2 regions of the Shewanella sp. MM_2022_3 genome follow, and region 1 is predicted to be linked to the other one. Evidence: predicted binding sites of a transcription regulator. Region 1 holds the regulator's gene; the other holds the start of a gene.

Region 1 (4,513 bases):
CCTATGTGCGCCAACACGCCCATTTTGTGACCCAGTTAAATGGTGGTCATGGTGCGCTCAGAGAGCTGACAGATCTGTTACTTCTGAGTCAAAACAAATTTACCTCAGCCCATGGGATGAGCATATGAGTCGTGTGACCCTCGCCATTATTGCTTTTTTTGGTACTGCACTCGTGCTGTATTGGCAGGTCCAACAAAAACGCGGTGGCGATACCGATAGCAGCCTGAATGATACAGACAGACCCGACTACATTATCGAAGATCTGCGCAGCATCGAGTTTAACGAGCAAGGACAAGTCAATAGTCGTGTCACGGCAAAGCACATGGAACACTATGAGCTTAAAAACCAAACAGACTTTATTCAGCCTGTCTATCTTGTGTATCCCGACCAAGGTAAAGCAAAATGGCAGATCAAAGCCGATCAAGGTCGACTCAACAAAGATACTGGCAAGGTTGTATTAGAAAATAATGTTATTATCGATGCCATCAGCCCTGGTGAACCGATACAAACCTTGTCCACCAGTTTTTTAGAACTCGATCTCAACACAATGATAATGACCTCTGACCGCATCATTTACGTCACAGGGAAAGATTTTAATATTCAAGGGCAAGGCCTTTATGCCGACCTTAACGCGCAGGAAGTGCAATTGACCAGTCAGGTAGTAGGAACCTATGAAGCAAAATAACATATTACTTGCCAGCCTAATGCTAATGACAAGCATGAATGCCTTCGCCAAGATCGGTGACTTACAGCAAGAAGTGAAAATTAAAGCCGTCAGTCAAACTGCGGACATTAAAAACAATCAGATCATTTTCTTCGGTCCCGTTGAAGTTGTTCAAGGCTCAATTAAAATCCATGCGGATCAACTCCGTGCATTTTCTGTCGAAGGCGAAAATAGTAAAGTCTTACTGGCTACAGGAAATCCAGCAACCTACAGCCAAATCCTGGATGATGGCCGCCCTGCATCTGCTAGCGCCAAAGAGATTCGCTATGAAATGGCCACTCGGACGTTGACCCTAACTGGTACAGCGACCCTAGACCAAGCGGGTAGTCAAGTTACAGGCAATTTAATTCGTTACGATATTATTCAGCAAAAACTGATCGCCGAAAGTAGCGGCAATGGTGATGATCGCGTAATTACCATTATTCAACCTGATAATTATCAGGAAGAACTCAAAAATACACCAACAGATAAACCTGTGAAAAAACAGGATTCTAAATGACCCAAATCACCTTAAAAGCACAGAATCTCGCCAAGAGTTATAAGAGTCGTCAGGTTGTCAAAGATGTCAGCCTGACGGTCAAAACGGGTCAAGTCGTCGGCCTACTCGGCCCTAACGGCGCGGGCAAAACCACCACCTTTTACATGGTCGTGGGCTTAGTTAAAAGCGATAAAGGCCATATCTTTATCGACGATGATGATTTAACCGCCGATCCTATGCATCTGCGTGCCCGCAAAGGTATTGGTTACCTACCACAGGAAGCGAGTATCTTTCGTAAATTAACCGTACACGACAACATCATGGCGGTACTGCAAACCCGTAAAGAGCTCAATAGTGACCAGCGCGAAGAAGCACTAGAGCAACTGCTAGAAGAGTTCCATATCACCCATATTCGTGACAGCCAAGGCATGTCCTTATCGGGCGGTGAACGTCGCCGCGTCGAAATTGCCCGCGCCTTAGCGGCCAACCCCAAGTTTATTCTGCTTGATGAGCCCTTTGCGGGCGTTGATCCGATCTCCGTTATCGATATCAAGAAAATTATCGAGCAGCTTAAGAGCCGAGGCCTTGGAGTACTTATCACTGACCACAATGTGCGCGAGACCTTAGACGTCTGTGAACATGCTTACATTGTGAGTCACGGTAATCTTATTGCCGAGGGCACACCCGCAGAGATCTTAGACAATCAGCAAGTTAGGGCTGTGTACTTAGGTGAACAATTCAGGCTATAGTTACTAAAACAAAGCTAATAAGCCTTGAATTTGAGAGCGCTAGGCTCCATCCATATGATATCAAGCGACCTAAACTCACAATAATAACCTAGGGATCAGCGGTAACATGAAAGCGTCACTCCAGCTCAAACTGGGTCAACAGTTAACCATGACGCCACAACTTCAGCAGGCCATTCGCCTGCTGCAACTGTCGTCATTGGAACTGCAACAAGAAATCCAGCAAGCCTTAGACTCTAATCCTCTTCTCGAGCTGGAAGAGGAGCAATTTGACGCGCCTAGCGAACGTAAGCAAGATATCGCCGATACCGACTTTAGCGAAACGACTGCCCAGCCACAGGAACAAGATAATTCCACCGTGGACATTGCCGAGTCGCTGACCAAAGAATCTCTGCCCGAAGAGTTACCCATGGATACCACTTGGGATGAAGTCTTTACCGCATCGCCAAACTCAGGTTCTGGCGCCAGCCGTGAAGATGACATGCCCTTCCAAGGGGAAACTAGCGAGGGGTTGTACGAACATTTAGAATGGCAAAAAAACCTCACGCCCTTCTCTGAAACCGATTTAGCCATTGCCACCGCGATTATTGATGCCATCGACGATCAAGGTTATCTCACTCAAAGCACTGAAGATATCCTCGAAGCCATGGGCAATCCCGAGATTGAACTCGACGAAGTCGAAGCCGTGCTCAAGCGTATTCAACACTTCGACCCCGTTGGTGTCGCGGCAAGGGATTTAAGCGAATGTTTACTGATCCAGCTATCTCATTTTTCGCCTGATACCCCTCACATCGAAAATGCCCGCATGCTGATCAAAGATCATCTAGATCTGATCGCCGCCCGCGACTTTAGGCTGTTAATGCGTAAGACCAAACTGAAAGAGGACGAGTTAAGGGACAGTATTGCGCTGATCCAAACCTTGAACCCTCGCCCCGGTTTACTCATCACCCCTGTCGATGAAGAATATGTGATCCCCGATGTTTCGGTGTCGAAGAAAAACGGCCGTTGGGTGGTCGAATTAAACCCTGACTGCATGCCAAAAATCAACGTCAATCAGCAATATGCAGCAATGGCTCGTAGTTCAAAAAATCAAGCAGATAGCCAATTTATTCGTGGTCATTTGCAGGAAGCCAAATGGTTTATCAAAAGCCTTGAAAGCCGCAACGAAACACTGCTCAAGGTGGCAAACTGCATAGTGCAATACCAACAAGGTTTCTTCGAATATGGCGAAGAAGCCATGAAACCCATGGTTCTAAACGATATCGCCGAAGCGGTAGAAATGCATGAGTCCACCATTTCACGGGTGACGACTCAAAAATACATGCATACCCCAAAAGGACTTTTTGAACTAAAATATTTCTTCTCAAGCCACGTCGGGACGGATGATGGCGGTGAGTGCTCATCCACAGCAATCAGAGCTTTCATTAAGAAACTGGTTGCAGCGGAAAACCAGAAAAAACCATTAAGCGACAGCAAGATGGCTCAACTTCTGGCAGAACAGGGAATTAACGTTGCGCGCAGAACCATTGCGAAGTACCGAGAAGCGATGCTTATTCCCCCTTCCAATCAGCGTAAAAGTTTATAGCCTATTGTGAGTATCGGAGGACGTTTCTATGCAAATAAACCTAAGTGGACACCATATCGAGATTACTGAATCGTTACGGGCATATGTTGAGGAAAAGTTTTCAAAACTTGAACGTCATTTCGAACAGATCAATAATGTGCACGTTGTGCTCAATGTTGAGAAAATGCAACAGATTGCCGAAGCGAGAATCAACCTCACCGGTGGTGAAGTCTTCGCGACTTCAGAGCATGCAGATATGTATGCTGCCATAGACGTCCTGATTGATAAACTTGATCGTCAGGTTATTAAACACAAAGAGAAGTTAACAAAACACTAGCAATGGAACTTCGTACCATACTGCGGCCGGAGTGCACAACCTGCGCCACTCCGGGCAGTAAGAAAAAGGTACTGGAACTCATCAGCGACTTAGCCGCTGCCCAGTACCCCACCCTCTCATCTCAAGAGATCTTCGAAAGCCTCGTGGCGCGCGAAAAGATGGGTAGCACAGGTATAGGTAACGGTATCGCCATTCCACATGGTCGATTAACCGATATAACACAACCCATAGCGATATTGATAAAATGTGAGGAGCCGATAGCCTTTGATGCTATCGATAAACAACCCGTCGATATTTTATTTGCACTACTCGTGCCTGCCGACCAATGTCAGCAGCACCTAAGTACCTTGTCATGCATGGCTGAAAAGCTCAGTGACAAGCAAATATTAAAACAATTGCGCAAGACGCATGATGAAACGGAACTCTATCAGGTAATCATTGGATGAAACTGGTCATAGTGTCAGGGCGTTCAGGCTCAGGCAAATCGGTCGCACTTAGAGTGCTTGAAGATCTCGGCTACTATTGTGTCGATAATTTGCCTTTGCCTTTGATTGGCAGTTTGCTTGAACAGCTCAAAGGCAGTAACGATCTCGTTGCTATCAGTGTTGACGTGCGCAATTTACCAGAGCAAGACAAAGTGCTGGTTAAACAGCTTGCCAGCCTG
Region 2 (4,513 bases), on a different contig from region 1:
TATGTTGACCAAAATAGTTTGCGTGGTATGCAATTTAGCGATACTAATCAGCTTACAGGCGTGAGAGTTAAACGCCGAGTCGCGAAAAATTATCCTATTTTTGCGAACAACCTTTGCTTTGTCTGTAAAAATGACACAGTGTCGATTTATGTGCGTTCAAATAACTTCGTACTAAAAACTGTGGGAGAGGCGCTGCAAGATGGTAATATCGGCGACCAAATTCGAATCAAAAATAGCAGTTCTAACAAAGAGCTAGATGCCATAATTACAGCGATTGGCGAAGTAGAAGTTAGAATGTAAAATAAGCTAAAGCTTTTCGATAAGCTGCCGATACCCCAGTTAAGAAATCCGTATACATGACGCTGGAGCCTAAAATGGCAATTGATATTAGCAAATTTAACGCCGGAGCGGCCGCACAAGTCCGTTCAAACAGCACTAAACAAAGCAGCGAAAGCGAGAAAACCTCTCAGGTAGCGGCTAAATCAACTCAACTAAAAGGTGACTCTGTTGTCATTACGGCTCAAGCTCAACAGTTACAAGGAGCTCAAACCAAAATGGCCAGTCTACCTGAAGTCGACCAAAAGAAGGTGGCCGAAATAAAACAAGCCATTGCCGAAGGTCGTTATAAAATTGATCCCGAAAAGTTGGCTGCGAATATTGCCAGCTTCGAAGCAGAATTAAATGAGCTTAATAAAGAGTAACTATGACAGAAATAGCTAAACTGGTAGATCAACAACACGCCCATTTGGCTGTTCTTAAACAAATTATTCTTAAGGAAAAAGGCGCTTTGGTTGACCAAAACGCCGATTTGCTTTTGTCCCTTGCTGAGCAAAAATCAACATGTCTACAAGCCCTTAAAGCAAATGATGACTTGCTGGCTAGTCACAGCGATAAAGCCTTACTCACAGAGCAAGTTGAGCTATCCGATAAAATGGCAGTGGTTAAAGAGGCTCTAGCAGAATGCAAAGATCTCAACGCACAAAATGCTAGTTTGATCGAGATGAATCTTGCAAGCCTAAACCGCTTTGCTCAAGCCTTGCAGGCGAGCCGAAATGCCACCACGCTGACGTATAACGATAAAGGTAAAACCTCAACAATCTCAAGCTTAGGCAATGATCTAAAAGCGTAAGGTGTTATAAGTACAAACGGATTTCAAACAAAAACCGCGCTTAGTAAGCGCGGTTTTTGTTTATCGATTATCCGTACCCAAACCATCTCATGCTTGTCTTCTGGCGGATAGGAGATGACACCTTAAAAGTAAGTGACTTCTTTAATTCTCTGTGGCCGACTCTGCTGCTGATAGATTTGCCATACCTTAGAAAAATCAAGTTCTAACTCAGTAACGTAATGCTCACCTGCGGGATAACTTTTAACTACTCTTGCGCCGCGGATCACCCCAGTGACTGAAGCTTTAACATTATCATCGGTTAGCATCCAATCACTGACACTGCTGTTAGCGGTGATCTTTTGGCCGTATACTTGTTCAGCTAGCTCACGGTAAGCCACAATTTTAGATGCTTGCATCGCCATCAACATTCTTTGAGATTGCTCTTTCGCTGGTTGAGTCGCTAACGGGGCATAACCAATGGCCGTTAGCTTAGGGAAGCTAGATGGAGGAACATCTTCCCACTGCACATACTTGTCTCTAGAGGCACAACTTGTCAGTAGAAGCGCCGCAATCACTAACAGATAGCGTTTCATTTTCCATCTCCTAATACACGCACTTCATTCATACCGGGAGCCGACTGACGATATAAAATCCCATCGTGGGAGATCACTTGCTCAGAGGGCTGCATATAATTGCTTAATTCTTTTTGTGTAACAAAGGTCTGTGAAGCTGACACCACTCGGTTGTTACTTAAGGTAACGATTCGAGTATTAATGGCTAAGCCATTGGTCGTCGGGCTCATCGTGGATACCACAATATGGTCAACAGGTAAGTTGGTCGAAAGCTTTTGCCAATCACGCGTCAAAATAAAATCGCCCTCGCCAGTAACACGCAGTCCATCGGCGAGATTTAACTCCACCACGTTAAATTGAAAACTGTGCAACGATGCCATGAGTCCCTGCTGCAATTGCAGCGCAACCGCATTCGTACTCGTCATGTCGCCCACCAATACTGGTGTAGTTACAACAATAGGTTGATCAGGACGCAATGCATCATTTTGCTTGACTAGCTCGGTCACAATACGCTGAGCTAAATGATTAATCACCGCTGTCGGCGGCAAACCATTGCCATCAACTAGGCTAGGTTTTGGCGGCACAACGGGTTTAGTCGCACACCCAATCAGCACCAAAAGAGCCAGGGGAATGAACGCACGCTTTAGCATGGGAATAACCTCATTATCGATATCAATGCGCCTCAAAGCGAGCCGCAATCTTTAGTCAAAAAGATTGCAAATATTAGACCAAGTCAAAATACAATCCTTGATTCACTCACCTGATTATCGACAACGGTGCCAATAACTTTACCCTCTTTACCTATTCAGCAACTTCAGATAGTTTGGGGATATTTCATAAATCAGGCACGGAACTTGCTTTTACAGCCAATAAAACCGCCATTAAACTGACTCAACTGATTGGCACAATTGACCTGAAGGGCTTATTAATGAACATACTCAGAAAGCACTTGCTCATCATTAGCAGCCTACTGCTGGCCGCACTTCAAGCTAATCAAGCACAAGCAGAATGGGTCGAAGCCAGTGGTGAAGCAATCATCACTAATGGCAACATCGCCCAAGCGCGGGAAGAAGCCATCAATCAAGCGGTTAGCTATGCCACCCTCAGCACCGGGATCCAAATATCCAGTGAACAACAAACCACCAACGGCAATCTCACACAAGACAGCTTCGCCATTAATCGTAACGCTCAAGCGATTAGTATTCAGTTAGTAAGTGAACGCATTCAAGGGAATAAAATTTATGTGTCGCTCAGGCTCGATCTGAATGATGACCCAACACAACAATGCCCTACGGGCCAATTAAAAGCCGCGATCCTTATTCCCCAAGCCCAAATAAAAGATCGAGCACAATTACGCTACGGCCAATTATCAGGATTTGAAGAAGTCATCTCCGAAAGACTCGGTAACAGTATTGATGGCTACTCATCAACTGGATACAGCCATATCCATGCCAAAGAAAGACTCGATATCGCACAAGAACTGGTCGATATCCGCGGCTATAGACTTCCGAGTTGGCTGAGTGAAATTACCGATAGCCAATACATTTTACTACCGCAAATTATTGATATTTCAACCGAGCCAGTACAAGCCACCTTTATGGGATGGTGGGATGAAGCGCCACAAAGGCAGTTCCAATTAAAGCTTAGCCTCTATCACGGCATTAGCGGTGAAGAAGTATGGAACAAAACCTACAGCACATCGGCTCGGTGGGAATTTGAGGAACAAGCCATTGTTGCCCCCAATAGTGATAGATTTTGGCGTTCATCCTACGGCAAAAATATCAGCCAACTGCTGCAAGAAGCGACTCGCGATATTGATAACACGCTCAACTGTAGACCACTACTTGGGCAAGTTGTCAGTCGTCAAGGAGATCGGATTATTCTCAACCTAGGCCGAAAACATGGCATTCGAGTTGGTGATAAGTTCCAAGTGGTGTTACAACGCAATTTACCGGATAGACTCAATGAAATGCGTGCCATTGCTACCAAAAGCCGAGCAACAGTGCAAATTGAACAAGTGAGTGAAGAAAGTGCAACAGCCGTACTCGTTGACCAAAATGCGGTTTACAATGTACAGATAAACGACATCGCGCTTAAGATTTAAGCAACTAAATCATAAGCCTTTTAATCAAAGATAAAACCAGTATAATCACCAGTGTCTCTTCATAGCTCAACAGGATAGAGCAGCCGCCTCCTAAGCGGCCGATCGGGGTTCGAGTCCCTGTGGAGAGACCAGATAGTGATGTCGGTAATATCAACACGAAAGCTTCCGAGGAAACGGAATGACTGAACTATTTGCCACTAATCTGAGTATTATTGCTAAACGCTGGCCAATTGTGGCTGCTGCGATAAAAAGCCAATCAATTGACCATCTTGATGCACACTTAGTCCAAGGCCAAAACCAAACTATCAGTGTTAATGGCATTCAGCTCAGCAGTCGCCATGACCGCATCGCTGAAGCACAGCTGTTTATTAGTACCCTTCCCTCAAATGTTCACCAAGTCACGGTTTATGGCGTGGGTATGGGTGATGTGCCGAGTCTATTAACGGATAATCCGCAATATCAAAAAATCGAAGCTTGCATTTTAAACTTAGCCGTATTCGCGTTACTGCTTTGTTATACCGATCAGCGGGAATGGCTAAGTCATCCGAATGTGGTATTAAATGCGATGCCCAGTGCCACGCTGCAATTTCCGAATGTTGCCATTACCCCAGATCTCAATCTCGTCAGTGATGACAATGCCACACTGAGGGATCTCTTGGTGATGGAGCTTAATCGTGATTTCACCAATCGACACCATCAAATCGATGATCCTGAGATCCTTAAGCGCTT

What was found. The regulator sigma-54, encoded in region 1, starts transcription at its own class of promoters, with help from an activator protein. The targets are predictions, from matches to a motif close to GTTGGCACGNNNNTNGNNT.
Region 2: a site for sigma-54 is predicted at 2,522-2,540, ahead of MMG82_RS09885 (flagellar assembly protein FlgT). Genes of this name have one in related genera too.

The regions. Positions count from the first base shown of each region.
Region 1 is NZ_JAKZGV010000001.1:30,221-34,733, forward strand. It holds gene kdsC (3-deoxy-manno-octulosonate-8-phosphatase KdsC) at 1-128, shown strand, start outside; gene lptC (LPS export ABC transporter periplasmic protein LptC) at 125-685, shown strand; gene lptA (lipopolysaccharide transport periplasmic protein LptA) at 672-1,223, shown strand; gene lptB (LPS export ABC transporter ATP-binding protein) at 1,220-1,951, shown strand; gene MMG82_RS00185 (RNA polymerase factor sigma-54) at 2,058-3,533, shown strand; gene hpf (ribosome hibernation promoting factor) at 3,562-3,849, shown strand; gene ptsN (PTS IIA-like nitrogen regulatory protein PtsN) at 3,852-4,295, shown strand; gene rapZ (RNase adapter RapZ) at 4,292-4,513, shown strand, end outside.
Region 2 is NZ_JAKZGV010000013.1:69,191-73,703, forward strand. It holds gene flgA (flagellar basal body P-ring formation chaperone FlgA) at 1-300, shown strand, start outside; gene flgM (flagellar biosynthesis anti-sigma factor FlgM) at 375-701, shown strand; gene MMG82_RS09870 (flagellar protein FlgN) at 704-1,129, shown strand; gene MMG82_RS09875 (LPP20 family lipoprotein) at 1,252-1,701, opposite strand; gene MMG82_RS09880 (FlgO family outer membrane protein) at 1,698-2,330, opposite strand; gene MMG82_RS09885 (flagellar assembly protein FlgT) at 2,609-3,784, shown strand; tRNA gene MMG82_RS09890 (tRNA-Arg) at 3,840-3,915, shown strand; gene MMG82_RS09895 (6-hydroxymethylpterin diphosphokinase MptE-like protein) at 3,963-4,513, shown strand, end outside.